4 regions of the Neobacillus sp. K501 genome follow, and region 2 is predicted to be linked to each of the others. Evidence: predicted binding sites of a transcription regulator. Region 2 holds the regulator's gene; each other region holds the start of a gene.

Region 1 (8,152 bases), on a different contig from region 2:
GGTGTATTTCTTAGACATGTCATTTGTAATGGGGATGACGATTCTTCTGATAACGGCTTTTGTGCAAGCTGGAGTTCAATTAGTCGTGTTTATGCATGCTGGTGAAACAGAAGATAAAGGAGCCATTTATACAAATGTCTATTACGGCTTAATCATTGCCCTGGTCACTGTTTTTGGCACATTACTTGCAATGGTTTGGGATATGTAAAAACAAAAAGCGGAAGCGCCTTGGTCAGGGGCGACAGGCATAAGACGAGCCGGCGAGAAGGTTGCTTTTTAACCTTCTGGACGGATTGCCTTATGACCCGAGCCCCTAGGCGCTGGAGCTGGATTCAGAAAACTACACAAAGTTATCTACACCCATATTTTTATAAATTCCTAAGCATTAAGAAAAAAATGGAGTGCCTACATCGGCGCTCCATTTTTTCGTTTTATATGAGTTACGTTTATTCCTTTATATGCTTTTTCCGTCATTTCTTCCGTTAAAACAAAGAATACACCCATTAGGAAGATAAACACCGCACCAATTGATGCACCGATACCAATGCCTGTGAAATAACTGTAATCGCTTACAAAGAAACCGAATAAAAAAGATACAATTCCAAAGATTAAAGCAGTTCCTCCGACATATTTTATAGCATTTAGGATTTTTAATTTCGAGTTCATCTCACTCATCCTCCTTTTATCTATATTATTCACGTTGTTCACAAAATTGTCAAAACTATTTTTCGGTCTTGTTCACAATTTGTTCAAATTTATGTGATTTGTATATTAAGTTGTTGGTTTTGGTTAAATATTCCAAAGTTTCAGAAGGATTACTATAATTTATACCGAACAATATACATGTAAGTATATTTTGGAACGAAAGTAGGCGAAGAAATGACTCTTGATCCACAAACGAAATTTGTATTGGGACAATTGGCAGCTGCAGGGGCACCAGCAATGGAAACGTTGACACCAGAGCAGGCGAGGGCAGCAATGATGTTTCCAAAGGGCGAAGTCGAACCTGTTGGAAAGGTTGAGGATCGAATGATTCCTGGTCCTGAGTCGGATATCCCTATCCGTGTATATTATCCTAAGGAAGAGCAAAAGGCATATCCAGCACTTGTTTTTTATCACGGTGGGGGTTGGGTAGTTGGAAACATCGATTCTCATGACGATATCTGCAGGGCACTTACGAATATTGCCAACTGTGTCACGATTTCAGTAGATTACCGCCTAGCTCCTGAACATAAATTCCCTGCTGCCGTCGAAGATTCCTTTGCGGCTGTTCAATACGTGTTTGACCACGCAGAAGAATTCCAGGTGGACCGTACTAGGATCGCTGTAGGCGGCGATAGTGCAGGTGGTAATTTAGCTGCTGTTGTCACTAACCTCGCGAAGGAAAGAAAGACTCCAGCAATCTGTTATCAACTATTACTCTATCCAAGTACGAAACTAGCAGGTGAACCAACTGTTTCCATGAAGGAAAATTCAGAGGGCTATTTCTTAACCAGTGGAACCATGGCTTGGTTTAGAGATTGCTACTTGAATGGTGAAGAGGATAAACGAAATCCGCTAGCTTCCCCAATGCTATTTGCAGACTTTAAAGACCTGCCTCCTACACTCGTGATTACCGCAGAATATGACCCACTAAGAGATGAGGGTGAAGATTATGCAGACAAGCTAGCTGAGGCTGGGGTTCAAGTGGAAAAAGTGCGCTATGACGGAACGATTCACGGTTTCATCAGCATGGCAGCTGTTATTGATCAAGGAATAGAAGCACTAAACAAAGCCGGCCATGCATTAAAAAAGGCTTTTTATTAAAAGAATAGATGCAAAAAGGGCAGTGATTTCTTATAATCACTGCCTTTTTCCTTATCCAATTAAATTATTATATCAAGATAACATAATCTTTTTTTAGGAATTTTCTATAGATAATTATAAGTTTAAATGTATATTTTATCTAATTTTTCATTAGTCTAAGTATAACAATGATTAACTGTCATTTATTTCATTTCGTAATTATCAAAATAATCCTTAAAAGATAGTTGCAATTCGATTTTTTGAATAGTATTATTATTCTCGTACTTTATTAAAAGCTATTTGAATAGTTTAATAATTTGGAATGATTTTAGGGGGAACCAATATTTATGCAAGGCAAGTTACCGTTTTCGAGGTATTTTATTATAGGAGTCATGTTGTTTGCACTATTTTTCGGTGCAGGGAATTTAATCTTTCCGGCATCCCTTGGTCAACACGCTGGATCGAATATATGGGTAGCGGTTGCGGGGTTTTTAATTACTGGAATTGGTTTGCCTTTTCTGGGAATATTGGCAATGGGCGTTTCTGGCAGTAAGAATCTACAGGAACTTTCAAGTCGAGTCCACCCAGTCTATGGAGTGGTTTTTACGTCCCTCCTATATTTGACAATTGGACCATTTTTTGCCGGTCCACGGACTGGAGCCGTTGCCTATGATATTGGGATTGCGCCATTTGTAGGTGAAGGATTTGGGCAAATAGGTTTGTTTATTTTTACTCTGTTATTTTTTACCGTTACTCTTTGGTTCTCATTAAACCCAGCAAAGCTGGTTGACCATGTTGGTAAATTATTATCACCAGCCATCATTATTCTTATTTTTGTTTTATTGGTTATGGTAATTGTTAAGCCCTTAGGTCCGATTGGAGAACCACAAGCAGCTTATGCGAGTGGAGCGTTTATGAAAGGGTTTGTGGAAGGATATAACACCATGGATGCCCTTGCGTCACTTGTATTTGGAATTATTGTCATTAATGCGATTCGTTCAATGGGGGTTACTTCTGCTCGTGGAGTTCTCTCAGCAACCGCTAAGTCTGGGATTGTGGCCATCGTCTTTCTTGCGATTATTTATGTCGGAGTTTCTTATTTAGGGGCAACGAGCACAGCGGCTTTTGGTCTATTTGATACCGGGGGGCCTGTTTTAGGGAAAACGGCCTTTCATTACTTTGGATCCTTAGGAACTGTGATGCTGTCGGTTATTATCATCCTAGCTTGCCTGACGACCAGTATCGGATTGATTACAGCCTGTGGGGAATATTTTCATTCTCTTTTACCAAAAATCAGCTATAAAAAGTTTGTTGTTTTCTTTTCACTTGTATCATTTATCATCGCTAACTTTGGCTTATCGAATATTATTACATTTTCGATTCCGGTGTTGATGTTCTTATATCCACTTGCGATTGTCTTGATGCTGTTAACGTTTTTATCAAAGTTGTTTAAGGATTCCCAAATAGTATATGTGGCCGCTACTGTTGTTACATTGATGATCAGTACCATTGATGGTTTAAAAACCTTATGCCAATTACTTGAGATGGAATATTATAATTGGTTGTCAGCAATTGTTTCCTTTTATGAGAGATATTTACCTTTATATAATGAAGGGCTGGGCTGGTTATTACCGGTTGTGGTTACGATTATCGTTACTAGTGTCATTGTTTTATCGCAGAAGGATTCGACTACACCTGTTAAAATTTAGGGCTTATTTTAGACACATCTAATCCAATGGGTTTGATGTGTTTTTTCGTAAGGAAGTTATTAGACATTCACTCTTGAATTTTTTATAGAAGAAAAGCTACAATAATATAATGGTGAGAAATCACAAAAATTGAAAGAGTAGGTTTGATAATATGATCGCAAAGACAGAAGAGGATTTTAATGGATTAAAGGAAATCGGCAGGATTGTTGCATCGATTCGTGATGAAATGGTACAAAGAACGGTACCGGGCATTACCACGAAAGAGCTTGATAATATGGCAGGGGAACTTTTTGAAAAAGAAGGAGCACTCTCTGCTCCTATGGGTGAATATAACTTTCCAGGTTACACATGCATTAGTGTCAATGAAGAAGTGGCACATGGCATTCCAGGAAATCGCGTGATTCAAGAAGGAGATATTGTAAATATCGATGTTTCAGGTTCGAAAAATGGATATTTCGCTGATACAGGCATTTCCTTTGTTGTTGGCAAGGGAGATGAAATTCTAGCAAAAATTTGTGAAGTGGCCAAAGAAGCCTTTGATGCAGGACTCAAAAAGGCGAAACCAGGCTCTAAAAAGAGTGGGATTGGCAAAGCAGTGCATCAAACGGCTAAAAAGCATGGTTTAACGGTAATCATGAACCTAACCGGACATGGTATTGGTAGACGGATTCATGAGGCACCGGATCATATTTATAATTATCATGATACCTGGGACGACGAACTGTTGAAAGAAGGTATGGTTATTGCCTTCGAACCATTTATCTCAACAGAAGAAGAGGAAGTATTTCAAGTTGAAGGTGACGACTGGACATATGTCACTGAAAAAAGCTTTGTAGCCCAATTGGAACACACGATCATTCTTACTAAAAATGGACCGATGATCATAACACTTTAAGACTAAAAGCGGAGCTTGCTCCGCTTTTTTTATTTGTATTCATTTTTGTCTAAAAAAATTCACATTTTCTAAAGTAATTCCTTTAACAATGATGTAAATCACAAACAAGTTATCGAAGAAATGATATTTTATGGATGAGAAATATTATCAATCGTAACTAGCATCATTACAAAGGAGAATCCTTATGAGTGAGTTTATTAATAACCGTGAACAAAAAACATTGAATAATAAAAAACGGCTTGAGATGTTAAAACAAATCTTTCAAGACCTTCATGCCGGAAAAAATGTAGAAGAGGTGAAGGCTCATTTTGATGCTTTCATTGGAAAAATTACCGTTGATGAAATTGCCCATCTTCAGCATGATTTTATTGAAGAGGGAAGTATACCCATCGCTGAATTCCAACGGATTTATCAAGCACATACAGACCTTTTTAATGGGACAATTGATAAAGATCATCGCGATAATAATCCAGAAGATCAACCTGGCCATCCGATCCATACTTTTATCTTAGAAAACAAGGAAATTGAACAGCTACTTACCTCCAGGGTTCAAGTCCACTTGGATGAGTTTGACAAGGATGATTGTGCAGACAACATTTATAAACTGTTAGAAGATATCAACCTCCTGTTAGATATTGATAAGCATTACAGCCGAAAGGAAAATTTGATTTTCCCCTATTTAGAAAAGTACGGTATCTATGGTCCAACAAACAATATGTGGAGAATTGATGACTTTATCCGTGATGGTATTAAAGAGGCAAGACAAAGATTAGCGACTTATAGTGGTGACAAACAAGCGGTGATCGAGATCTTTACCTTCATATTGAATGAAGTCAGTGGAATGATCTATAAAGAGGAAAATATTCTTTTCCCAATGGCATTGAAAAATCTAACTGAAGATGAATGGGTGAAAATTGCTCATGAAAGTGATGAAATAGGTTTTTGTTTAATTGGTCCCGCTGCTGAATGGAAGCCAGATAGAAAAGCACTAGATGCTAATGCGATTTCTGAAGGCTATATTAAAATGGAAACAGGCATTTTATCTTTGAAACAACTGGAACTGTTGTTGAATCATTTGCCTGTTGACCTTACCTTCATTGATCACGAGGATGTTGTTAGGTACTTCTCCCATGGAAAAGAAAGAATCTTTGCCAGGACGAAGGCAGTCATTGGCCGTACTGTTCAAAACTGTCACCCGCCAAGAAGTGTCCATGTGGTCGAAGAGCTCTTGGCCGATTTTAAAGCAGGACGAAAAGACACCGAGGATTTCTGGATTAAGTTCCGTGATAAATACGTTTATATCCGCTATTTTGCAGTCCGTAATGAAAACGGAAAATACATCGGTACCCTAGAATTCACCCAAAACATCGATCCCATCAAAGCCATCGACGGTGAAAAACGGATACTATCATAAACGAAAAATAAGTCTCCCTTTGTGGGAGGCTTATTTTTGTATGATTCATACGGAAGGATGTCAAAATTAGCCGCTATTTTTGTTTAAAACAACCATAGTTATCTACCAGAAAAAACGATAAATTTGAAATATAGAAATTCTAATTTTCTGAATAATTTTTGGGTTGATAGAGAGAAAAGGCGGTGAGTTTTTGAAGTATCAATCAAATCGAATCGATCAGATCCCACCCTATTTATTCGCTGAAATCAATAAGAAGAAAGAAGCAATGATAAAGGCGGGCGTAGATATTATTGATCTAGGAATTGGCGACCCTGATCTTCCAACACCTGCTCATATTGTGAATAAACTAGTCGAGGAAATGCAGGACGCGAAGAACTTTAAATATCCGAGTTTCATCGGAATCAAGGAGTTTCGCCAAGCTGTGGCGGATTTTTATTCCCGTCAGTATGGAGTAGAGCTTGATCCGGAAACAGAAGTACTTGCCTTAATTGGTTCAAAAGAAGGCATCGCGCATCTCGTTCCGACGCTCATTGATCCCGGTGACTATGTGCTAATTCCAGACCCAAGTTACCCGGTATATCGCATGGCAACTTTACTAGCGAACGGTAACTATCACAATATGCCATTAACAAAGGGAAATAACTTTGAACCTGATTTTTCAGCCATTCCAACTGAGATTCTGAAACAGTCTAGACTGATGTTTTTAAATTATCCAGGTAATCCTACTGCAGCCACCGTGAATCTTAGTTTTTTCAAGGAGGCAGTGGAATTTGCCAAGAAAAATGCTATCCCGATTGCCCATGATTCTGCCTATAACTTAGTCACATTTGAAGATTACAAAGCGCCGAGTATCTTACAGATTGAAGGTGCAAAAGAGATTGCCGTCGAATTCGGCTCGCTCTCCAAAACGTATAATATGACCGGCTGGCGGATTGGCTTTGTGGTTGGTAATCGCGAAATGATTAAAGCGCTTTCTGTTTTAAAAAGCAATACGGATACAGGTCAGTTTACACCGATTCAAAAAGCCGCTGCCTATGCACTAAATAGTGATCAAAGCTGTGTCACCAAGCACAACCAAATATATAAAGAACGCATGGTGGCAATGCTCGAAGGGCTAAAATCAATTGGTGTGGAGGTGGATCCTCCTAAAGGAAGCTTCTTCATTTGGGCTCCTGTTCCCAAAGGCTATACATCCTCAGAATTCGTTACCAGTGTGCTTGAGCAAACTGGTGTGATTCTTACGCCAGGTACAGCTTTTGGGCCTTCGGGTGAGGGATATTTTCGAGTCTCGCTTTCTGTTCCAACTGAAAGATTATTTGAAGCAGTAGATAGAATCAAACAACGATTAAAAATAACTATCTAGTAAACATATTGGAGGGAATAACATGAAAAAAATCTTAAATTACATTAACGGTGAATGGTCTGAAGCTACTACAGGTAAATTTACACCGGTTGTGAATCCAGCAAACGGTCAAGTTTTGGCAGAAGTCACGCAATCATCAAAGGAAGACGTCGATCGTGCTGTTCAAGCCGCTAAGGAAGCACAAAAATCTTGGCGTTTAGTTCCTGCCCCAGAACGTGCCGAAATTTTATATAAAGTGGCTTTTCTGTTAAAAGAAAGAAAAGAAGAATTAGCGCAAATCCTTACGAGTGAGATGGGGAAAGTCATTGATGAAGGAAGAGGAGAAGTACAGGAAGCGATTGACATGGCGTTTTATATGGCTGGGGAAGGCCGCCGCCTATTTGGTGATACAGTACCGTCTGAGCTTCGAAATAAATTCGCGATGAGCGTTCGTGTTCCGATTGGAGTGGCGGGTTTAATTACCCCTTGGAACTTCCCAATCGCGATCGCTTCATGGAAATCCCTTCCTGCACTTGTTAGCGGAAATGCCGTAGTTTGGAAGCCAGCGACGGAAACACCGATGGTTGCCGCAGCATTTGTCCGGATATATGAGGAGGCAGGTCTCCCTAAAGGTTTATTAAATCTCGTTAACGGTTCCGGAAGTGTAGTAGGAAATGCCATGGTTGAACACCCAGACATCGATCTAATTTCCTTTACGGGTTCCAATGAGGTTGGAAAAGAAATCAACGGCCGCGCAGGTGCGTTATTAAAAAGAACTTCCCTTGAAATGGGCGGTAAAAATGCGATTACGGTTCTAGAAGATGCTGATCTCGACCTTGCCGTAGAAGGTATCCTTTGGGGAGCATTTGGAACAAGCGGACAAAGGTGTACCGCTACAAGCCGAGTACTTGTCCATGAGTCTGTAAAAGAGGAATTAGAAGGAAAGCTTCTAAATCGCATTGGGGAATTAAAGCTAGGTAATGGTCTTGATGAAACGGTAAAGGTTG
Region 2 (8,152 bases):
ATACAGTCCGGATTTCCTTTTCGTTTTTTAAAGGATACTCATCCCAAAGTTCGTTCAATACACGCTTATTGGAGGTCAACTCCGCCTGCTCCTGATCGTAGTAACCAATATTGAGGTTGGTGCCATATAAGACATTGCCACTTAAGGCCGGGAGCTTTTTGATAATCGTTTTTAATAATGTCGACTTGCCAATGCCATTCGGACCTACTAAAGCAATACTATCGCCTCTGTAGACACGGAAGGAAATATCATCTGAAATTTTCTCGCCATCATAGCCAATCGCAAGGGAGTCAACGGTCAGAACATCATTTCCGCTTTGCTTTTCGATTTCAAATGAGAACGTTGCCGATTTTTCGTCACCTAACGGGCGATCCATAAGTTCCATTTTGTCGAGTTTTTTACGGCGGCTTTGAGCCCTTTTGGTTGTGGAGGCTCGTGCAAGGTTTCGCTGGATGAAGTCTTGAAGGGCTGCGACTTCCTGCTGCTGCCGCTCAAAAAGCTTCATATCCCGCTCATAATTGGCTGCCTTTTGATCCAGATAAGAGCTGTAGTTGCCGATGAATTTCTGAATTTGCTTACGAGAAACCTCATATACCTGTGTAACGACTTTATCTAAAAAGTAACGGTCATGGGATACGATCAAGATGGCTCCATCATAACCTTGTAAGTATTGCTCAAGCCAGGAAAGAGTATCAATATCTAGATGGTTCGTCGGCTCATCGAGGATTAAAATATCCGGCTTGGTTAACAGTAATTTCCCTAACGCCAGACGTGTTTTCTGACCACCACTTAGACTTGAAATCATCACCGAACTATCAGGGAAATTTAAACCATGTAAGATCGAGCGGATATCGGCCTCGTATTGATAGCCGCCTTGATCTTTAAACTGGATCTGAAGCTGGTCGTATTCCTTTAAGATCTTTTCATAGCTGCCACTGTCCTCGAAAGCGGAAGGGTCTGACATTCGTTCTTCGAGCTTTCTTAGTGATTTTTCCATGGACCTAAGGGATTCGAACACCGTCAACATTTCGTCCCAAATAGACAAATTCGATTCTAGGCCCGTATTCTGTGCTAAATAACCGATCGTGACTTCCTTCGGTTTAATAATTTCTCCGCCATCATGGGACAGGTGTCCGGCGATAATTTTTAATAGCGTTGACTTGCCCGCCCCGTTCCTTCCAACAAGGGCTACACGGTCACGGGTTTGTAATTCAAGTTTTATATTCGATAAAATAAGGTCAGCACCATAATATTTCTGTAATTGATTAACTTGTAATAATATCATTGAAATTCACCTCTATTACTTAAAATTAGTGTACCTTATTCCTACAGTTGCGGCAATAAAGGTCTATATGGTCATAGGTTTCTCCTGAAAAAACAGATAATTTATCGTAATTCGTTCAAAGTTTCACAGACAAATGGATAAAAATAGTGTATCATCTTTTTATTGGAGGATTAATTGTATGGCAGAGTTTACGCATTTTAACGAAGAAGGAAGAGCAAAGATGGTTGATGTTAGTGATAAACCAGAGACAGCACGGACGGCGCTTGCTCATTCCAGCATTGTTGTTAGTAAAGAAATCTATGAAAAAATCACAAATAATGAAATGAAAAAAGGCGATGTTCTTGCTGTCGCGCAGGTTGCCGCGGTATTGGCAGCGAAAAAAACATGGGATATCATTCCGATGTGCCATCCGATTCCGTTGACGGGTGTCAATGTAACCTTTGCTTGGGAACAGGAACAGACGGAAGCGTATCGCCTAAATATTCAAGCAGCAGTAAAAACAAAAGGGAATACAGGTGTTGAAATGGAAGCGCTAACAGCGGCATCTGCCTGTGCGTTAACCATTTATGATATGTGTAAAGCAGTAGATAAGGGTATGGTGATTGGATCAACTTATCTAGTGGAAAAAACCGGAGGGAAAAACGGAGATTTCCTAAGAACCGAACCGGTTAAATAAAGAACAAAGGGTGTGGAGATTATGAGTAACGATACGATGAAAATACCACAAGCGACAGCAAAGCGACTTCCCTTATATTATCGATTTCTAAAGAATCTTCATTCTTCCGGCAAACAAAGGGTTTCCTCGGCGGAATTAAGTGAGGCCGTGAAAGTGGATTCTGCAACCATTCGCCGGGACTTTTCCTATTTTGGTGCCTTAGGGAAAAAGGGTTACGGCTACAATGTGAATTATCTTCTTACATTTTTCAGAAAAACATTAGATCAGGATGAATTAACAAAAGTGGCGTTGATTGGGGTGGGTAACCTCGGAACCGCTTTTCTTAATTACAATTTTTTGAAAAATAATAATACAAAAATTGCCTGTGCCTTTGATGTGGACACAGAAAAAATGGGTACGACGATCGGCGATGTCCCAGTCTACCATATGGATGACTTGGATGAATATTTGGCGAAAGAGGAAATTCCGGTGGCGATTCTGACGGTACCTGCACCGGTCGCGCAAATGATAACTGACCGGCTGGTAAAAGCAAATGTGAAAGGAATCTTGAATTTTACTCCAGCGAGATTAAATGTCCCGTCATCGATTCGTGTCCATCACATTGATCTAGCGGTAGAACTGCAATCTCTCGTCTACTTCTTAAAGCACTATCCAACGGCTGAGGAAGTGGAATAAAGTGAAACTTCAATCAGTGGGGGTTTTACTGCCCGTTAATGCGGGATAAATAACGATGACTTTAGGCTCTTCTCTAAAAGGGAAGAGTTTTTTCATTTCCACAACTTTACAACGTAACAGTGTTATGTTACATTGTTGTTAGAAGGGAGTTTTACAAAATGAGCGAGGAGTTAATTTCGAAAAAGGATTTATTAGAAGCGGCCGGAATTTCGTACGGACAGTTATACCGTTGGAAACGTAAAGACCTTATTCCTGAAGAATGGTTTGTACGGAAATCAACGTTTACGGGTCAGGAAACCTTCTTTCCAAAAGCAAAAATTTTAGAAAGAATAGAAAAAATCCAAACAATGAAAGAGAATTTGTCCTTAGATGAACTTGCAGATATGTTTTCACCCAATTTGTCAAATTTAACATTAGAGTCAAGCGAAATCATAAAACGTAACATTGTTTCTCAAGTTGTAATGGATTTATATTTAGATCTCGAAAAAAGCGGACCACGTTTTAATTTATCAAGGATGCTGGAGATTTATGTATTAGAAAAGCTGCTTCAATCAGGCGAAATTAGTTTGGATGAAGGGAAGATGCTGCTGCAAGTATTAATCCCCAACAGGCAGGAGATTAAGCAGAAACATTGTGAAGTGGTGATTACGAGAAAGCTTGGGGTATCTTCTTGTCTATTGTTAATCAATCCAGAGGGGTTCCGATGTGAACCTGGTACCAAAACGGTTGCACACCTCTCGTTGATGGCATGTATGGAGGAAATAAAAGCGAAATTACTATAAAGGAGCAGAAATATGGATTCGAAAATCAGGAGAGATTTGGTGATCAATGGTTTTGGGTCTTCCAACGGCGGAGAGTTCGATCGAGTGAAATTAAATGGAAAAGGGACCGTTAATAACGATATAGTATGTACGGAATTTGATTGCAACGGTTCTGGGGTTGTCAATGGGAATGTATTTGCACAAGCAGGCAAAATTAACGGAAACGGGAAAATTAACGGGAATTTTGAGGGTGAGTCCCTAAAGGTTGATGGAACAGCTAAAATCGCGAATAGCCTCTATGTTAAGAAACTAAAAGTAGCCGGAAAAGCAACTGTGGGCGGGAAAATTAAAAGTGATGAAATAGGTATCCATGGCCGGTTAACCGTAGAAGGAGATTGCGAAGCAGAAACGTTTAAGGCGGAATCACAATTTACAATCAGTGGTCTTTTGAATGCGGAAAAAATCGACATAAAACTTTTTGGGGATTGTAAAGCGAAAGAAATCGGTGGTCATACGATTGTGATTAAACAAAAAGCTTCGCTATTGGGACTATTTAAATCGATCCTGCCAACCCAGTTAGAGACGGAATTGATTGAAGGCGATCGAATTGAAATTGAAAACACCAAGGCGGAAATAGTCCGAGGAAACCATGTTTTGATCGGTGCTAATTGTACGATTGATGTCGTGGAATACTCTGGGGAGTTTTCGATCGATAAAACGGCAATCGTGAAAGAAATCAGAGAAGTGTAAGGGGGGAAAGGAATGAGTAAAGGTCAAAATCTTACGATCAATGGATCTGGGGATTATCCTGGTGGGCATTATGACAAAATCACTATCAGGGGAGACGGAAATATAATAACCGATGTGGACTGTGATGTCCTTAAGGTATATGGCACTTGTGAAGCACTAGAAAATGTTAAAACGGGGTCCGTAAAAGTGTTTGGCGAAGCAGAAGTCAAAGGGAATATGACTGCAAATGATATGTTGATCATGGGCAATATGATGATCGGCGGCACGTCAGAATTAAAGAAAATAAAGATTCTTGGCACGCTCGACAGCGGTGAGGACTTATCAGGGGATGAGGCTGATATTAAGGGTAGCCTCTCGGTTAAGGGAGATGTGGAATATGAGAACTTTGTTCTAAATGGCGGTATGGAGGTAAAAGGTCTGCTTAACGCCGATAAGATAAAAATTGTCCTCCGCTTTGGTGAAAGTATCGCAGAGGAAATCGGTGGCGGGAAAATCACCATAAAAAGAAAATCTGCCTTTCTCCCATTTGGGGATCATGATGCTTCCCTTTTTGTAAAAGTAATTGAGGGTGATGAGATTTTTTTGGAAAATACGAAAGCAGCAGTTGTCAGAGGCAACAATGTCAAGATAGGGTATGGCTGCCATATCGATTTAGTTGAATATACCAAGGATTTTACGCAAGAAGGATCAGCCATTGTAAAAATATCGAATAAAAGATGAGGAGAATGGGATGGTTACGAAGGAGAGTAAATTAGGTTTGGTGGTTGCTGCCCTGTTACTAGGAATACTGATGGCCTCAATGGATAACACGATTGTTGTAACGGCGATGGGGACGATTGTCGGGGATCTTGGCGGCCTCGAAAGCTTTGTCTGGGTTGTTTCCGCTTATATGGTAGCGGAGATGGCTGGAATGCCGATTTTTGGGAAGTTATCTGATATGTACGGACGGAAAAGGTTCTTTATTTTTGGATTAATCTTGTTCATGGTTGGGTCAGCATTATGTGGAACTGCAGAAAATATCACGCAGTTAAGTATATATCGAGCGATACAAGGTGTTGGCGGCGGGGCGCTCGTACCCATTGCTTTTACGATTATGTTTGACTTATTTCCACCTGAAAAACGAGGTAAAATGGGTGGAATGTTTGGAGCGGTTTTTGGATTGTCGAGTATTTTTGGGCCATTACTTGGAGCGTTTATTACCGATCATATCAGCTGGCACTGGATATTTTATATTAACATGCCGCTGGGAATTATTTCGCTCATTTTCATTGTCATTGCCTATAAAGAATCACCGATTCACAAAAAGCAGTCCATCGATTGGTGGGGAGCGGTTACGTTAGTCGGGGCTGTTGTCTGTCTGATGTTTGCACTTGAGCTGGGCGGTCAGAAATATGACTGGGATTCTGGCATTATTATGAGCTTATTCGCGGGATTTGCTTTGCTTTTTATTATCTTTCTGTATGTTGAAACGAAGGCAAGTGATCCGATCATCTCCTTTGTCATGTTTAAAAATAAGTTATTTGCCGGAAGCACCCTGGTTGGACTATTCTATGGTGCGGCGTTTATGGCAGGTACCGTTTATATACCGATTTTTGTACAGGGCGTTTATGGCGGAACGGCAACCAATTCAGGGCTGATTTTATTACCAATGATGGTTGGGTCGGTAATTACCGCTCAAGTCGGAGGATTCCTGACAACAAAGATGAGCTATCGAAACATTATGTTTATTTCAGCGATTATCTTAATCGCTGGCTTCCTATTATTAAGCACGATTACACCTGAAACTAGCAGAGCTGTTTTAACCATTTACATGGTGGTCATTGGCTTAGGGGTCGGTTTTTCTTTTTCAGTGTTGAGCATGGCTGCGATTCATCCGTTCGGCATGGAACAGCGCGGGTCGGCAACGGCTACCAGTAATTTCATCCGTTCGCTTGGGATGACGATTGGGATTACGATTTTTGGGATGATCCAACGAAACAGTTTAAATGACAAGCTTTCGGAAGCATTTGGCGGTATGGGTTCAATGGCACAAGGGGATTCACAGTCATTATTATCGGAGGAAGCAAGAAGTCAAATTCCGCCGCAAATTTTAGAGAAGATAACAGAAGCTTTATCAAGCTCCATCGTACAAACCTTTACATGGGCTCTTGTACCCGCGGGGCTCGGGTTTTTGTTTATTTTTGTACTAGGGAAAGAACGAATGGTGATTAATCGAGAGGTTTCAAAATAAGCGAAAAGCCTTTTCCCGTATGCTGGGGGAAAAGGCTTTTCGCTATTTGTTTTTAATTTTATCCTTGAACTTAAAGTAGAAAATAAAAATTTTAATGCCTGAACCAAAATCAAATGTGGCAAGCAACACGAGCAAATAGCTGAAAAAGCCCCAGCCGTTTTGCTGAACATCATGAATGGCAAAGTAAGTAAATAAGCTGCCGAGCACGAAATAAATAAATCCGGAAAACAAAGGTGAACGTCTCATAGATAGCCTCCGATAAAGTTTTGAATCGCTTCAGCCTCACGCATTAACCTTTCAATATCTTCTTTATAGACAGATTGGACGAGAACAACCATCGTATTCATGGCAACATGGGCAAAAATTGGCACCAGGATATGCTTGGTTTTCACATAAAGAAACGCAAAGGTAAAGCCCATCGCAGAATAAAGGAGAATGTGTTCTGGCTCCATATGGGCTAAGGCAAATATCACGGAACTGATTAATGCTGAAATAAAGAAATTGAAGCGTTTATGTAGTGAGCCAAAGATAATTTTTCTAAAAACAATTTCTTCTAAAATGGGTCCAATGACAGAACTGACGAGTATTGCAAGTGGAAAGGATTCAATGATTCCAATGATTTGCTTGGTGTTTTCTGACTCGATCTCCACTCCAATCAATCGTTCGATATTGCCTGCAAGACTTTGAGAAAATAAAGCTAAAAATACCCCAGCAACGGCCCATACAGCCGATACCATAAATGAACTGCCTCTTTCAAGCCCACGAGAGTCTTTGCGTTCTTTTCGCAATAAGAAGAGCACAATGATTAAAGCAATCGAGAAGCTAAATATCAACCAATAGGGAACGACAAGACCTTGGTCGAGACCTAAATAGTTAAATAAAAAGGTTAGCCCAGGAATTCCTAAGATGCTGGATAATTGCATTGCGATATAGACTATTAAAATAATCCAATATTCCCTTTTCAAAATGAAATCTCCTTTAGGGTTTATTTTGCACTAATTCCATTCTACTAATAAAAGCCTGCCTGTTTCAATTTTGAAGAATTAAGGTATATTATTTCCTATTTGCTCGAATACTCTTAAGGTTGTAGAAAAGTAAAAAAAATTCATCATCAGACTTGCAAAAAAATTTACCATTTATTATTATAATAATTGTGTTAGCACTCATGAATAGAGAGTGCTAATAATTTCAGAATACAGACATATTTGAGGAGGTTGTTTGATTTGTTAAGACCATTAGGTGATCGCATTATCATTGAGCTTGTCGAATCAGAAGAAAAAACTGCAAGCGGTATCGTTTTACCGGACTCTGCGAAGGAAAAGCCTCAGGAAGGAAGAGTAGTTGCTGTTGGAACTGGACGTGTCCTTGAAAATGGCGAACGTGTTGCTCTTGAAGTTTCTGAAGGAAGTCGCATTATCTTCTCAAAATACTCAGGTACAGAAGTAAAGTACGAAGGCAAAGAATACTTAATCTTACGTGAAAACGATATCCTTGCGATTGTAGAATAAGGATTTTAATCAATTATACTTAGTTTAAAAAATACGAGGAGGTTTTTTGAACAATGGCTAAAGAAATTATGTTTAGTGAAGACGCGCGCCGCGCAATGCTTCGTGGGGTTGATGCCCTAGCAAATGCAGTTAAAGTTACGCTTGGACCAAAAGGACGTAACGTGGTTCTTGAAAAAAAATTCGGTTCACCACTTATTACAAATGATGGTGTAACGATTGCGAAAGAAATTGAATTAGAAGATGCATTCGAAAACATGGGTGCTAAGC
Region 3 (8,152 bases), on a different contig from region 2:
TGCTTGAAGATGTCTCGACGAATCCTTTTCTTCGGCTACTTCAGGTTTCCCACCATGCCCATGGTGTTTAATAGTTACCGTTCTTATCCCTTGTTCTGATAATTTTTGAATTAAATTTAATAAAAAAGTTGTTTTTCCACTGTTTTGATAGCCAACTGATTGAAAAATAACTGTATTTACCAAGGCCATTCACTGCCAGTTTGATCTTCAAGCAATAAAATCTCTACTTCTGTACCCGATTCAAAACCCCTTGTTCCACCTGGCAGGATCATAAAGGAGTTAGCCCCAGAAAGACTCATGATAATGTTGGACTTATCTAATCCGCTAGGTTGAACGGTAAGCCTTCCCTCTTTAATCGAATACGCACTGCGAACAAACCTAGTAAACGGATTTGCCTTTGGAAAATCCACTTCAAGAAGTGCTTTCTCCTTGCGTAAATGTGGTTGGTTTGCAAATAACTTTTTTCGAATAATCGGTCGTACAAATAGCTCAAAACCAACATAACAGGCAGAGGGATTACCAGATAGTCCAAATAAAAGCTTCCCTTCTAGTTGTGCAACGGTTGTTACACTTCCAGGTCTCATTGCAACCTTATTAAATAACACATTGGCCCCAAGCTTTTGATAAATAGCGGGAAGATAATCGAAATCACCGACTGAAACTCCACCTGTTGTAATAAGGATGTCCACTTGTCCAAGAGCTTCTTTTACTGCTTCATAACATGTATCAAACTCATCTGGAAGCTTGCCAAAATAATGAACATCAGCACCAGCTCTCTGAATCTGTGCCGCGATCATAGGGGAATTACTATTGCGGATTTTTCCTGGTACTAATTCTTCATCCACCTCTAATAATTCTGTACCGGTTGCAAATAATCCAATGAGCGGTTTTTTGGCAACCGGAACTTGATGATAACCAAAAGTTGCGAGCATTGCTTGAATCCCAGGATTAATCAATGTTCCTTTGCTCACCAACACTTCGCCCTCTTTAGCATCCTCCCCTCGGAAGGAGACATTATCACCACTGTTAAAGCTTCTTTTAATGGACATAAATGGCATTCCATCTTTTTCAAAAGCTTTTGCCACTTCGAACATCACGACGCAGTCCGTACCTTCCGGCATCATTGCCCCGGTCATAATCCGAACAGCTTCGTATTCCTTAACAATTTTAGCAGATGTCAAACCTGCTCCAATATGATCAATCACTTTAAATTCTACTGGATTGTTTTGCGTTGCATCCTTTGTGTCGATTGACCTGACAGCAAAACCGTCATACGGCGCACGATCAAAATGAGGAACATCACTGGTTGCCGTTAAATCTTCTGATAAAAAACGGCCGAAACTCTCATCAATGGACACAAATTCTGTTATCCCGGTTAGTTGATGCTCCATTATTTTTTCAACTGCCACTCCAACCGCAATGGGTGTTCTTCTCTCTAGCAAATTACTCACTCCTGCCTATATAACGGGTAAAATATTACTACATTAGTTCGTCTTACTCTTTATTATAAAGGTATCGAAAATTTCCTGACATAGCAAACATCACATATGAACGAAAACTTTCAGATAGTCACAAAAAACATTAAAATCTTTATGGATATGTGATTCAGGTCACCTATTTTCACTTAAAAATCCAGTATCCTTAAATTAGAAATAAAAAGCTTATCAAATTTAAGGAGGATCTTTATGATTACATTCCCTTTTTCAACAAACTCTTTAGTTAAAGATATTGTCAATGAATTTCCAAAATCCAGTGATATATTTAAAAAATATCGAATCGACTTTTGCTGTGGAGGCAATATCCCCCTGTCACATGCAATTGCTGCAAACCAAATCAATGAAGAAGTATTAATGAACGAATTAAAGGAAGTTTATGAAAAAAGCAGTTCAACAGAAACTGACTTAGAGGTTTGGACAAAATCGGATTCAAATACGATTATTGACCATGTTATTAACCATTACCACCTAACATCAAGAGAAGAATTATCCATGATGAGTCCTTATGTAACTAAGGTATCTCGTGTTCACGGTGACAGCCACCCAGAGCTTTTAAGAGTATATGAACTTTTTTATGAGTTAAAGAAAGAATTAATCGAGCATATGGATAAAGAAGAAGCCATTGTCTTCCCAATCATTAAGAAGCTTGCAGACGGTACGGTTGAAAATCGTGAGGAATCCATTCAAATGATTGTAGAATTAGAAAAGGAACATGATCATGCAGGAGCAATCTTAAGAGAGTTACGCGAAATCACTTCTGATTTCACTCCACCAGTAGATGCTTGCGGAACTTACCGTTTAGTTTACAAGCGTTTAGAGGATCTTGAGGGACTGACCTTCATGCACGTACATCTCGAAAACAATATTCTATTTCCAAGATATCTTTAAAAAATGGAGGCTGAGAAATCAGCCTCTATTTTAATGAAAAAAACTCTCTTCAAAAAAGAGAGAGTTTTAGCCACCGATATAGGACATTTCAATTTTTTTGCGCTGTTTTGTAGTTTCAGCGGTTCTTTCATCGGAATACCTGTCTTCTCTGCCATTCCAAATGCTAGTAATCCGCTCACGCAACTCAGCATCTGTTGCTCCGTTCCTCATAAAGTTTCGAATATCATGCCCATTCCCATTAAATAAACAAGTAAAAATCTGTCCATTAGCAGAAAGTCTTGACCTAGTACAGCTGCCGCAGAAAGACTCAGAGACAGAAGAAATAAAGCCTACATTTACGTCTGTATCCTTGTAATTATATAATTTTGCAACCTCACCAAAATAAGCAGGATCGAGAGCATCGATTTGATAATGTTTTCTTAGCATTTCATATATTTGTTTTTTTGTGATGACATCATCCATTTTCCAGCCGTTCGATGATCCAACATCCATATATTCGATAAAGCGAAGCTCTAAACCATTATTTTTACAGAAATTTGCCATAGGGATAATTTCCGAATCATTCAGCCCTTTTTTAACAACCATATTAATTTTTACCCCAAGCCCCGCATTCTGAGCTGCTTCGATTCCATCTAAAACTGGTTTAGTACTGACACCGCGTCCATTGATCTTGCCAAATAATTCATCATTTAGTGTATCGAGGCTGACATTTACTCGTTTAAGCCCAGCCTCTTTTAGGTTTACAGCCAGTTTTGGCAGTAATACACCGTTCGTGGTTAAAGCAATATCTTTTAAACCTGATATACTTGAAAGCTTCTGAACTAAAGTAGGCATATCTCGGCGAAGGAGAGGCTCGCCGCCAGTTAGACGGATTTTTTCCACACCTAAGCTCACAAAAATTTTAGCCAAACGTTCAATTTCTTCATAGCTAAGGAGAGCACTTTTTGGCAGGAATTCAAAATCATCTCCAAATTGATCAGCAGGCATACAATACTGGCAGCGAAAATTACACCGGTCAATAACAGATATTCGCAAATCTCGTAAAGGCCGATTTAATTTATCTTTTATAATGGTCTTTTCCAATTTATATCAACTCCAGTAGTTTCAAGAAGCTAGTGATTCCATAAATCTTGCCATTTCATTAAGTCTATTATTCACTATTTTTACACTTCTTATATACTTTTCAACATTTATTCACAATCGAATTATAATACACTTCAACACTTTCTTACACGAAATCATATAAGTTTTCACTATATTGTCATTGTTTAATCGTATTTATGGTTAAAACCTACGATAAAATGAAACTAACAAATAAAATACAATGTTTATCAAAGACACTTTGAGGTGAAAACCATGATGACGAATATCAAACCAACTCATTCTATAGAAATTAAAGAATTGCTTCGTTTTGCCGATAGAAAGATAAAAAGTGAGAGAGGAACCTATTTGTTCCAAGAGGGGATGCTTGCTGAAGAGCTTTTTATTATTGTTTCCGGTAAAGTTCAAATAAGCAAAATTACTACTGATGGCCGTGAACTCTCCTTAAGAATTTGTGGTGAAAATGATATTTGCGGTGAATTAACACTATTTACCGACAATCCGAGATATTTATTAAGTGCTAAAGTCCTTGAAGAAGGCGAAATAGTTGCCATCAAAAAAGACGTGATTGAAAGTGAAATTTTTCAAAATAGTAAGCTTGCGTTCGAATTTATGAAATGGATGAGTGATCATTTCCGAAAAACTCAAACTAAATTCCGTGACCTTGTTTTAAATGGAAAACGCGGAGCACTTTTTTCTACACTTATTAGGATGACTAATAGTTATGGTATTCAAAAGGATAACGGAATATTAATTGATTTACCATTAACGAACCAAGAACTTGCTAATTTTTGCGGAACTTCAAGAGAAAGTACAAACCGAATTCTCAGCGAACTAAAAAGGGATAACATTATTCAAGTTAAAAAAGGAAAAATTACGATTATTGATCTCCAATATTTAAAAGATGAAATCGGCTGTGAAAATTGTCCTGCCATTTATTGCAGTATTGAATAGAACTTGGAAGCAATCGTCGAGGATTGCTTCCATTTTTTTATTTTATTGCTGTTGCTTTTCTCGTAAGGCTTTAGGAATGTAGACGCAGAATGGTTCACTTTCAAGGTAATCTCCTGTCATCGAATATGCTCTAGACCTTGATCCTCCGCAAACATGGCGGAATTCACATACTCCACATTTTCCTTTGTACAAATCAGGATTTCTTAGAGATTGAAAGATTGGAGATTCCCGATAGATTTCTGCTAACGGCTGTTCGCGGACATTCCCTGCTTTCACTGGCAGCAAACCGCTTGGATAAACGTCGCCAATATGTGAAATAAAGACAAATCCATTTCCATCATTTACACCTTTTGGAGCACGGCCAAGTCCGTCAATTGAACCTGTTAGCCCCTGTTCTGTTAGGGCACTAAGATAGTTAATCTCGTCGGTGTGTTCTTTTGCTTCACGCATCTTTTGCTGAATTACAACACGACGGTAATGCTGTGCTGCTGTTGTTTTTATATCAAATGAAACTCGTTTACTTAGGTCATATAGCCATCTAAATACTTTTTCATGTTCTACTGGGGAAATCATATCTGATTCCTGTCCTCTTCCAGTCGGCACAAGGAAGAATACACTCCATAATACGCAGCCTAAATCCTCAACCATTGCTGCCATTTCATCGAGATACTCAATATTATATCTTGAAATAACGGTATTGATTTGAATCGGAATCTCCAGTTCATGTAAATATTTTATTCTTTCCATCGTTAAATCAAATGATCCAGCTGTTCCACGGAAATGGTCATGCACCTCAGCAGTCGGGCCATCAATACTAAAGGCCCAACGGGAAAGGCCAACTTCCTTTGCCTTTTCAATCGCTTCTTTCGTCACATTAGGGGTTGCACTTGGAGTCATGGAGACCCTAACACCTTTTTCAACAGCATATTTAGCAATATCAAAAACGTCTTCCCTCATTAACGGGTCGCCGCCAGTAAATACAAGCATCGGATTATTCATTTCATATATTTGATCAATTAATTGTTTACCTTCTTCAAACGATAGCTCACGAGGGTCCCTACGATATTGTGCTTCTGCACGGCAGTGAAGACACTTTAATTGACATGCACGTGTAAGCTCCCATATCACGATAAATGGATCTTTATTAAAATCTCGGCCAAAAGCCATATGAAACGCCTCCTAAAACCAGCTATTTCAATCCAAACAGCCTTAATACTTGTATTATAATGCTGTTTATATTCTAAAAAAGTGAACTACCTCACAGCACTCCCGTTATATATGTCCTTTTTGTGAAGATAATAGAGTAAAAGCAGATTGTGGAGAAAAACAAAAAACAGCAGAGTTTTCTGCTGTTTTATGAAATCGTAATCACTTCAAATCTACTGGACAATTCGATAAAATCTGCCATTCCGCTTATTTTACCTACAGTTAATTTTTCAGCAACACCGTAATGATCCACACAGGTCTTACATGCTAAAATCTCTACACCTTTTTCTTCAAGCTCTTGTAAATGTAACGATACGAATGAATCCCCAGTCATTGTAAGTACACCACTGTTCATACAAAATACAGCAGCTGGAAATTCATCCCTTTGCTTTAGCAACGTGAAATAGGTTTCTAGAATATTTTCACCCAATACTTGGTCGCCTCGTCCAAGCTGATTTGAACTTACTAAAATTACTTTATTTTTCATTTCTAACGAATCCCTAGAGCAATTTTTGCATAACGAGACATCATATCTTTATTCCATGGCGGATTGAAGACAATATCCACTTCCACATCCTTGATTTCCGGAATATCTGCTAACGCTCTTTTTACTTGGTCAACAATCGTTCCCGCTAGCGGACAGCCCATTGAAGTTAAGGTCATCGTAACCGTCACATTTCCCTCTTCGTCCATCTCTGTATTATACACTAAACCTAAATTAACAATATCCACACCTAATTCTGGGTCAATGACAAGCTCTAGAGCACCTAGTATATTTTCTTTTAAATCTTCATTCATTTTCTTCACTCCTATTATTTATAAATGTTTTCCAAACCATTCTACCGTTTCCTTCAGTCCTTCTCTGCTAACTTTGTGGTCAGCTTTTTCATCTGAGATAAAATGTAGTAGGTCTGGCTGTTTATGGTAATCATCCTTAATCTCTTGATAAAATTGATACGTTAAATGATAAGGGACCACTGGGTCTTTTTTTCCATGCCAAAATAATAATGGCCTGTTCTCAAGTTTTTCCGGCTGAAGACTCAAGTCATAATCTTGAAGGACAGCTAATTGTTCACTAATCTGTTTCTCAGTAAAAGGAAGTTTGAAACCCTGACTTTGTAAAAGGTCCATCTGCCATTGAGAAAATTTTTCATAAGCCGGCATCCCCATTAAACTGACCGCTGCTTTCACCCAGCTATACTTTGTTAAGGCACCAAGTGTTACAATACCGCCCATAGACGTACCAGCGAGTCCAATTCGTTCTTGATCAGCTAAGCCCTCATGAACATAGTATTCCTTAACATCTTCTAATTCATGGATCGTTTGGATAACAATTTTCCAAAAATAGCTGTACAGCTCTATTTCCGAATAAATATTTTCTTCCCTTTCTCCATGATATAAAGCTTCTGGAAGAATCACTCGAAAACCTTTTTCTGCTAATAAATACGCATAGTGGAGATTATGCTCTTTCGCGCTTGTAAAACCATGAATAAAAATAATCATTGGAAGCTTCTCTTGCTGCTTCCCCTTTTGAACAAGATGTAAAAGGGGGATATTTCTCAATAAATATTTTTCTACGATGATCACCTTGGATTGAACCTCCTGAAACCTCATTATATAAATTCTCTTAACGTTAAGGTGTGAATTTTTTTACAGTTTAGGTATAAAATTGTTAACATAGGACTTATAGAAAGAATAGTTTTTAAAGCTACTCTATTGTAGTGTAACATTTCGAAACATTATTTTCTAAAAGTATGATTTACAAACATGACAAAAGATAAAGAAGGAGTCCATATGACAGAGAGACACTTAATTGCACTTGACCTTGATGGGACGTTATTAAAGGATGATAAAACGATTTCTTTAAAAACAAAGGAGATCCTGCGAAAAGCCAGGAATGAGGGGCATATCGTAATGATTGCTACTGGAAGACCCTATCGCTCAAGTGAGCAATATTATCACGAATTAGAATTAGATACGCCAATCGTCAACTTTAATGGTGCTTTTATGCACCACCCACGAAACCCAGGATTTGGAATGTATCATGAGCCGCTTGATATTAAGGTAGCAAAGGATATTGTTGAAGCTTGCCGTTCTTTTCACTTTCACAATATCATTGCTGAAGTGATTGATGATGTATATTTCCACTATCATGATGAGAAACTTTTAGATATTTTCAGTATGGGTAACCCGAATGTTACTACAGGGGATTTACAAAAATTCCTAAAAGACTCTCCGACTAGCATGTTAATTCATACCGAAGAGGATCAGCTAAAAGTTATTCGCGACCATCTTTCAGCAGTCCATGCAGAGGTGATTGACCACCGCAGCTGGGCAGCACCATGGCATGTCGTGGAAATTATTAAAGTCGGTTTGAACAAAGCCGTCGGATTGAAAAAAGCAGCGGATTATTTCGGCATTCCTAAACAAAGAGTTATCGCTTTTGGTGATGAGGACAATGATTTAGAGATGCTCGAGTATGCAGGATATGGTGTTGCCATGGGAAA
Region 4 (8,152 bases), on a different contig from region 2:
TAGGTGAATGTAGTATGAACATACTGACCATTTCCAGGGTCTTTATATTGAAATTGCAGTGATTCGCCAAGTTCTCTAATTTTTTTCTGATCTTCTTTAATATTGTTTTGATCACCAGTTAGAAAAATCCAATTATTGCTATTATCAATTTGAAAACCTTTCATATATTTTTGCAAGACTTCTGGAGTATCACGATAAGGGTCGATGGTAATCGTAATAAATTGTATACTCTCACCAAATACTCCATCCTTTACTAAATCACCCTGTAATTTAACCATTTTCTGAGTCGTGGTGGGACAAACATCTGGGCAATGAGTGTAAATAAATTCAACAAGTTTTAATTTTTTTTCGCCAATATTGTAAGAATCACCGTTTTGGTCAATCAAGGTGATATCTGCAGGTACTTTTGTATTCGCATCTCGAATAAGAAAGAAAGAAATTCCACCTGCAATCAGCAAGAAAACGGCAAGACTGGAAATAAGATAGACTTTCTTCATCAATATCCCTCCTATCATAAAGATAAAGAAGTTTTTCTAAAAAAGATATGGATATATTGTGAACAAAAACTTGTACAGACGGGAAAAAATTCCGTTATACTATATGAAAAGATATAGAAGGGTGAGTTTCGTGGCGAGAAAAGTTTGGGTGTTTGCTACTCAATTGCTGATTTTAATAATTATTTATCATCTTGGCAATCAAATAACACGATTCTTTCACCTGAGAATACCTGGAAATGTAGTAGGGATGCTTTTTCTTTTATGTTTGTTGTGGATGAAGATAATAAAAATAGATCAGATTGAAGTTGCAGCAGGCTGGATGCTAAAACATTTAGGCTTCTTCTTTATTCCGATTTCTGTCGGGTTAATGACTCTTGGGATAGTCATCGTAAAAAACGGAATTCCACTTTTGATTATTTTGGTGGTTAGTGGTGTTTTGGGACTTATTACTGCTGGGAAAGTTACGCAAACATTCATTAAAAGAAAAGAAGTGAAAGTGGATGCTCATAATCACGATTTTTAGTATTATCATGACAATCCTAATATACAATTTGAGTCTTACATTGGCTAGAAAATCTTCATCTCCGCTTACGAATCCTGTATTTTTTAGCACCGCTGTGATCATTGTTGTTTTATTGGTAACGAATATTTCCTATGAGGAATATACTCCTGCAAAAGATATCATGTCATACTTTTTAGGACCTGCAACGGTTGCGCTTGCTGTTCCCATCTATAAAAATAGAAAGGTAATGGCGAAATATTTTAGTGCATCCATGTTTGGCCTGTTATCAGGTTCAATTATAACCATCATTTCAGCCATTCTATTAGCGCTTATGTTTCATTTACCGAGAGATATGTTTCTTTCTTTGAGTGTTAAATCAGTAACAACACCAATTGCTCTCGAAGTAGGGAAAATGATAGGCGGAAATTTACCACTTATCGTTGGCTTTGTTATTTTTACTGGGATAATTGGGGCGATGTTTGGTGGAAAATTATTGAATATGGTAAAGGTAGATCATCCCTTTGCGAGAGGATTGTCAATTGGAACCATTGCCCACGGAATTGGAACTGCAGAAGCAGTTAGAGAAGGAGAAATTCAAGGTGCAGTTGCAGGTGCGGCAATGGGCATTGCAGGTGTGCTAACTTCTATCTTGATTCCATATATCATCCCATATTTTTTGTAAATTTAATGTATCTATGTTCTTTTTTTACATAAAATAAACAACGGTTGTTAATAATCAGATAAATTTTTTGACAACTTTTGTTATTTGTAATATCCTATAAATGTATTTTTTATCAAAAGGAGTATGTTGTATGTTAGGTGTCGTTCTTAACTAATCCAAACAATTGGATATTTTCATTCCAGCCATACCTGATTTTTTATGAAATTAATCAAGGTTTATTTGTGTGCGCTTATGGAATGAAGTTAAGAACAATGGGCATACCAAAGCATACAATTTTTCCTATGTAAGCTGTGTACATCCGTGTAGGCAGTTTTTTTATGGTTAAATTTGTATACAAAAAAATGAGTACATTTCTCATTTTATTTGACTAGGCCGCAATGACATTGTTCATTGCGGCTATTTTTATTTTTAGGAGGCAAAAAAATGAATCAACATACATTTTCTGTTTTAGATTTTCAACAAATTAAAGAAATGATTGCTCAGTATGCATTAACAAACGAAGGTAAGGAGAAAATTAATCATTTGTCTCCATCCGCCCATCTTAAACAAATAGAAGCCTGGTTGGATGAAGTAACCGAAGCAGTTGAAATTTTGACAAAGTCTTCAAGTGTACCTGTACATGGATTGAGTGGAATGGAGCTAATTTTAAACAAATTAAACAAGGGTGCTGCGCTCGTAGCAGAGCAATTTGTCAAGCTTAACGATTTCTTGGATTGTTGTGGGAAAATGCGAAGGTTTATGCAGGACAAAGGATACCTAGCACCAAGAGTTTCTGCCTATGTGAGTGTAATTGAGGAACTTCCAGAGCTTGCCAATGAAATCACTCGCTGCATTCGAAATGGAAGAGTGGATGACTATGCAAGTAAAGAGTTACTGAAAATTAGAAAACAGATGGCTATTTACGAAGAACGACTCAAAGAAAAAACGTTGCAATTGCTGCGTTCTAATAAGTATAAAAATTATTTACAAGAAAATGTTATCAGCCAAAGAGATGGGCGTTATGTGATTCCCATTAAAAAGGAGTACCGCAATAAAATAAAAGGAGCTGTGCTAGATACATCGGCTTCCGGTTCAACTCTATTTATTGAACCAGAAGAAATTTCACATTATCAAGATCAAATAACATGGCTACAGGCAGATGAAGAGATGGAAGAACAAAAAGTTCTTACCTATTTAACAGGTTTGGTTGAAGAGAGAGAACAGCAAATTCGTTTAGCCATCGAAACGATGGTACACTATGATACATTGTTTGCTAAAGCAAAATATAGCCGTTCGATTAATGGAGTGAAGGTTCATATTAATCAAGACCAAAAGATTAAGCTAATTAATGCAAAACATCCACTTCTGGGGGAAAAGGCTGTGCCATTGTCATTAGAAATGGACGAGGGACAATCGGCATTTGTGATTACAGGACCTAATACAGGAGGAAAAACAGTTACCATAAAAACGGTTGGACTTTTAACATTAATGGTACAGTGTGGTCTTCATATTCCCGCTTCAGAAGAAAGTAATCTTTGTATCTTTGAACGGATTCTTGTTGATATTGGCGATGGTCAGAGCATTACAGAAAATCTCAGTACTTTTAGTTCACGGATTGTAAATATTATTGATATTTTAAAGGAAACAAATGAAAGTACACTCGTTTTATTAGATGAACTTGGATCGGGTACAGATCCAGGCGAAGGTATGGGGTTAGCCACAGCGATACTAGAGCAGCTGTATGAAAAAGGAGCTGTGCTATTTGCCACTACACACTATAGTGAAATTAAGGAGTTTGCTGAAAACCATCAAGGCTTTTTGAATGGGTCGATGGAGTTTGATTTAAAAACACTTAGTCCTACTTATCGTTTAACAATCGGCAGAGGAGGGGAGAGTCAGGCATTTGCCATCGCACTCAAACTAGGAGTTCATCCAAAAATCATAGAACGAGCTCATCAAATTACGTATAAAGAAAATAAAAAATATATATATGAAGAAGTCGATAGATGGAAACGTAAGGAACTTGAAAAACAAGTGATTGTGAATAAGTACAAAAACCAAAGAAAATCATCGGAGCAAAAAGTGAATATTCCTGTTTACATCCAAGGTGACAATGTGAGAATATCTCCAACAAATGAATTCGGAATCGTTTATTCAGGTCCTGATTCACAAGGGAATTATATTGTCCAAGTAAAACAGGAAAAGCAGACTGTTAATCATAAAAGGTTAAAGTTATATATTTCAGCAAAAGAGCTATATCCAGAGGACTATGATTTCGATATTATTTTTCAATCAAAGGAAAATCGTAAGAAAAGTAAAATCCTATCCAAAAGACATGATGAAGAAATTACAATTGATTTCTCAGAATAAACCAAGAAAGGATGATACCATTTGGCGGTGTCATCCTTTTGGTTGATAAAAGTCAATGAACAAAATATGAATTTCAAATGAAAACGGTTAATAAACTGTCAAATAACGTTCATAGGAAATCTATTAACAAATGAAATCCTTAGGTTTAATATGTAACTGTACATTATGTGAAGAACATCACAAACTTAATTAAAAATGAAGGAGTCTTGTCAATGGAACTGCAACCAATGGATCAAGTCATCCAAAATGCGATAAAAAAGAAAGGATATTTACAACAATCAATTAGCAAATACTTAATACGAGCAGCTTTATCTGGTATTTATATTGGATTTGGAATTATATTATCTTTTCGACTAGGAGAGGGCTTTTATGACATTCATTCCCCTGTTGCATCGATAATGACCTCGATATTCTTTGGAATTGCACTTGTCCTGATTATATATGGAGGCTCAGAATTATTTACAGGTAACACGATGACTTTTACAATGAGTACATTAAAAAAAGCTACAACCTTCAAGGATCTGATTGAAAACTGGATCGCATGTTATTTTGGTAATTTAATGGGAGCAGTCTTTTTTGCATTGATCATTCTGTTTTCTGGAATTCTCTCGACACCTGAAAATAGTCAGTTAATTATGGCTACAGCATCGGGAAAAATGCATTATTCAGTTATAGAACTGTTTTTTCGTGCTATTTTATGTAATTGGGTTGTTTGCTTAGCCGTTTGGCTGCCGATGCATGTAAAAGGGGATGCGGCCAAAATTTCTGTCATGATGTTGCTTGTTTTTGCCTTTGTTGCTTCTGGTTTTGAGCACAGTGTGGCCAATATGGTAACTTTTTCAATTGCCTTAATGGTTCCACATCCTGAAACGATATCATTAATGGGTGCCATACATAATCTAATTCCCGTGACAATTGGTAATATAATTGGAGGTGGGTTATTTGTGGGTGGTGTATATGTATTCCTCACTTCCTCGGTCAAGCAAAAAAAGGCTGTGGAAAAACATGCTTCAAAAATGAATAATGAAACAAATCCCATCTATTTGAAAAAGATAAAAGTTTAGCCTTCCCTTTTTGGAAGGCTATATTTTTGTCGTTTCTTCTATTTCTTATTTTTTAAATATTTTTCTGCGAGCAGATGCTTGACCTGGTTGTAGCTTAAGCCTGATTGACTATTTAATCTTTTTACTTCGTTGATATCCGTCCCAGCAACTGTATAGTTTTTTTGTTTGGAATTCCTCATTTTTTTAGGTCCCTTCTTAATTTGTTTTGGTAAAAGGATTACTTTTAGCAATGAAAACGAATGTTTTGGTACATACTATAAAAAAAGGAGGCGATTCCCATTTTTTATGGTAAAAGAGCTAGGGATGAAGAATTTGAAACCATCATGATTGATACTGAAATTTACTCCTGTATAGATGATTCTTGCATTGGCTGGATGAGAAAGGATTTTGTCACGGATGATTTGCTTTGTCCGATGTGTGGAAATGAAATGATTCATGAGATTAAAGAACTTCCTAAAATATAAATTGTAAAAGACTGTCACACTGGTAGACAGTCTTTCCTTTTTTAAAGATTTTCATTTTGCTGACGAATTTCATCACCTGTAATCAACGTGTTAGCTTCCTTTAGTCTTTCATGTTCATCCACTGAATCACCTGGAACATATTTTTGTTTTGGCAATATGTCTCCATAATTATTCGTCATTTGCGGTTCCTTTGGTGCTGTCGTTAAGTAATCATCTTTTTTAGCTTTAGCCATGGAGCACCCCCTCCTATTTTAAGGATTTGCATAACGGCTAAGATTATCCCCTCCGATTGCTTACAAAGAAAAAACTCTCCATAATGGAGAGTTTTAGTGGTTATTCTTCTCTTTTGGCTAAACAACGGTCGCATTCCATTAGGTAGCTTTCTGCTTGTTCTTCCATGTGCTGACCACATTCCGGACATTCTTTTTTTGGCAGGTTACGGAAAAATTCTACAGGGCTCATTAACATTTCATATTCCTCCTTTTTCAATACAGAACGAAAATATAATAATTGTTGTAGTACAGATAGTACAAAAAATGGCTTATTCTTCTTTTTTTGCTAAACAGCGATCACATTCGATTAAATAACTTTCAGCTTGTTCGTCAATGTGTTGACCACACTCAGGACATTCCTTCTTTGGGAGATTACGGAAAAATTCAACCGGACTCATTAACATTTTGGACTCCTCCTTATTTAATACAGTTTATTAAGTTCTTGTCTGTTGTAGTACAGTATAATCAAAAAAAAGGGATTTGTGTAGACTTTTTTGAAAAAAAAATAAATTTTTTCTAAAATGATACATTTATCCCATCTCAGTTTAGTTTGAACCGATAAATAAAAATAAATGCAACCTGCTAAATATAACTCTCTAATTAATGGGTCAATATTCCTATTATTAATGCTTCCATAACTTGCAAAATTCCTTTACAATCAAATGAGACACAGAATTGTAACAATTGGAGGGGTGCTGTAAATGGATACAGTATCAGTAACTTTTCATCCATTTTTGATATTTATTGCTATTGGTTTAACGATCATGGCCTCCTATACTGGTTTAGATATGTTTACTTTAATTAAGAATTCTAAAAAAAATAGTAGACTATTGTATCTTGGCGGCTCAATCGCGATAGGATTGGCAATCTGGATTATGAATTTTATCGGTATCATTGCTGCTGATAACGATCGTTTTTCAAGTTACCAAATCCCGTTAACCGTGTTATCTATTTTAATCACAATTGCTTTTTCAGCAATGGCATTTTTTCCTTTTTTTAATAAAACAATTCACTTTATTCATCTTTTAACTGGCAGTTCATTTTTAACCATTTCTGTTTATGCCATTCATTTTATCAGTATTTATGCGATGAACTTATCACTTGAATATAATCTTTTTCTCTTTATTTTCTCAGGTGTCTTGATTTTTGGCTCCTTTTTCTTTTCTTTATGGATTCTTTTTTCTACTAAAAGCCAATTAAACGGGAGTCATACTTGGTTAAAACCGATTAGTGCACTAATAATGTCCGGTACAATTGCTGAAGGACATTTTCTATTAAAAAGAGGTTCAACATTAATTTCTACCCAAAATCAACAGATTGTTTCTGGAAATGAAAATGCATTTCTTATATATTTAGTATTATTTATCACGGTTTTAATCATTGGTGGATTAATTGCCTCTAGTAATATGATTGGAAAACTTCTGGTTGAATCGGATACAAACTTAAAGGATATCAGAGCAGCTCTTGATGCTTCTGCCATTGTCGCGATGACGGATCCGAAAGGAAAAATCACTTTTGTGAACGAAAAATTTGAAGAAATTTCAAAATATAGTCGTGATGAATTATTGGGTCAGGATCACCGAATTTTAAATTCGGGTCTCCATTCAAAAGAGTTCTTTCAAGAATTATGGCGTACAATCGGCCAAGGCTCAGTTTGGAAAGGGGAAATTTGCAATAGAGCAAAAGATGGCTCGACATACTGGGTAGATACTACGATTGTGCCGTTTTTGAATAAAAAAGGTAAACCATATCAATATGTTGCGATAAGAACGGATATTTCTGATCGGAAAAGACAAGAAGTTCACTTGAAAGAATCGATTAAAGATAATACAGATATTCGATTTGCTCTTGACCAATCTACGATTGTTGCCTTTACTGATGCGAAGGGGATTATTACAAGTGTCAATGATAAATTCTGTGAAATTTCAAAGTACAGTCGTGAAGAAATTATTGGTAAAGACCACAGCATCTTAAATTCTGGATATCATTCGAGGGAGTACTTTAAAGACTTATGGAGAACCATTGGTCAGGGAAGGGTATGGAAAGGTGAAATACGAAATCAGGCTAAGGATGGGACACTCTATTGGGTGGATACAACGATTGTTCCATTTTTGAATGAGCATGGTAAGCCGTATCAGTATGTAGCAATTAGAAATGATATAACAGAACGTAAGAAAACAGAAGAAACGCTCCACCGCCAGGATAAACTTGCGGCTGTAGGTCAATTAGCGGCAGGTGTTGCCCATGAAATTCGAAACCCTCTAACATCCATGAAAGGTTATGCAGAATTCCTAACGCTAGATGAAAAAGATCCGGAACGCT

What was found. The regulator Rex, encoded in region 2, represses fermentation and respiration genes when NADH is low (regulators of the CRP and FNR family bind a similar motif). The targets are predictions, from matches to a motif close to TTGTGAAATATTTCACAA.
Region 1: a site for Rex is predicted at 4,437-4,454, ahead of ACWM35_RS14255 (DUF438 domain-containing protein). Genes of this name have one in related genera too.
Region 3: a site for Rex is predicted at 5,686-5,703, ahead of ACWM35_RS03415 (TIGR04053 family radical SAM/SPASM domain-containing protein). Genes of this name have one in related genera too.
Region 4: a site for Rex is predicted at 4,196-4,213, ahead of ACWM35_RS13075 (formate/nitrite transporter family protein). Genes of this name have one in related genera too.

Annotation. Positions count from the first base shown of each region.
Region 1 is NZ_JBSLYA010000005.1:285,065-293,216, forward strand. Features, by position in the region: gene qoxD (cytochrome aa3 quinol oxidase subunit IV) at 1-208, shown strand, start outside; gene ACWM35_RS14235 (hypothetical protein) at 406-666, opposite strand; gene ACWM35_RS14240 (alpha/beta hydrolase) at 880-1,806, shown strand; gene brnQ (branched-chain amino acid transport system II carrier protein) at 2,133-3,494, shown strand; gene map (type I methionyl aminopeptidase) at 3,646-4,389, shown strand; gene ACWM35_RS14255 (DUF438 domain-containing protein) at 4,574-5,803, shown strand; gene ACWM35_RS14260 (LL-diaminopimelate aminotransferase) at 5,994-7,166, shown strand; gene ACWM35_RS14265 (aldehyde dehydrogenase family protein) at 7,189-8,152, shown strand, end outside.
Region 2 is NZ_JBSLYA010000017.1:4,517-12,668, forward strand. Features, by position in the region: gene ACWM35_RS23795 (ABC-F family ATP-binding cassette domain-containing protein) at 1-1,285, opposite strand, end outside; gene moaC (cyclic pyranopterin monophosphate synthase MoaC) at 1,464-1,961, shown strand; gene ACWM35_RS23805 (redox-sensing transcriptional repressor Rex) at 1,983-2,636, shown strand; gene ACWM35_RS23810 (YhbD family protein) at 2,795-3,418, shown strand; gene ACWM35_RS23815 (cytoplasmic protein) at 3,431-4,147, shown strand; gene ACWM35_RS23820 (cytoplasmic protein) at 4,160-4,867, shown strand; gene ACWM35_RS23825 (MDR family MFS transporter) at 4,878-6,377, shown strand; gene ACWM35_RS23830 (YdiK family protein) at 6,420-6,623, opposite strand; gene ACWM35_RS23835 (CPBP family intramembrane glutamic endopeptidase) at 6,620-7,342, opposite strand; gene groES (co-chaperone GroES) at 7,601-7,885, shown strand; gene groL (chaperonin GroEL) at 7,939-8,152, shown strand, end outside.
Region 3 is NZ_JBSLYA010000001.1:687,023-695,174, forward strand. Features, by position in the region: gene mobB (molybdopterin-guanine dinucleotide biosynthesis protein B) at 1-189, opposite strand, end outside; gene ACWM35_RS03395 (molybdopterin molybdotransferase MoeA) at 177-1,442, opposite strand; gene ric (iron-sulfur cluster repair di-iron protein) at 1,686-2,384, shown strand; gene moaA (GTP 3',8-cyclase MoaA) at 2,451-3,467, opposite strand; gene ACWM35_RS03410 (Crp/Fnr family transcriptional regulator) at 3,744-4,439, shown strand; gene ACWM35_RS03415 (TIGR04053 family radical SAM/SPASM domain-containing protein) at 4,482-5,606, opposite strand; gene ACWM35_RS03420 (DsrE family protein) at 5,794-6,132, opposite strand; gene ACWM35_RS03425 (metal-sulfur cluster assembly factor) at 6,135-6,443, opposite strand; gene ACWM35_RS03430 (alpha/beta fold hydrolase) at 6,462-7,232, opposite strand; gene ACWM35_RS03435 (Cof-type HAD-IIB family hydrolase) at 7,440-8,152, shown strand, end outside.
Region 4 is NZ_JBSLYA010000005.1:61,749-69,900, forward strand. Features, by position in the region: gene ACWM35_RS13055 (SCO family protein) at 1-497, opposite strand, end outside; gene ACWM35_RS13060 (CidA/LrgA family protein) at 628-1,020, shown strand; gene ACWM35_RS13065 (LrgB family protein) at 998-1,681, shown strand; gene ACWM35_RS13070 (endonuclease MutS2) at 2,105-4,030, shown strand; gene ACWM35_RS13075 (formate/nitrite transporter family protein) at 4,243-5,094, shown strand; gene ACWM35_RS13080 (hypothetical protein) at 5,133-5,273, opposite strand; gene ACWM35_RS13085 (cold-inducible protein YdjO-related protein) at 5,373-5,558, shown strand; gene ACWM35_RS13090 (hypothetical protein) at 5,600-5,791, opposite strand; gene yhfH (protein YhfH) at 5,892-6,026, opposite strand; gene yhfH (protein YhfH) at 6,100-6,234, opposite strand; gene ACWM35_RS13105 (PAS domain S-box protein) at 6,532-8,152, shown strand, end outside.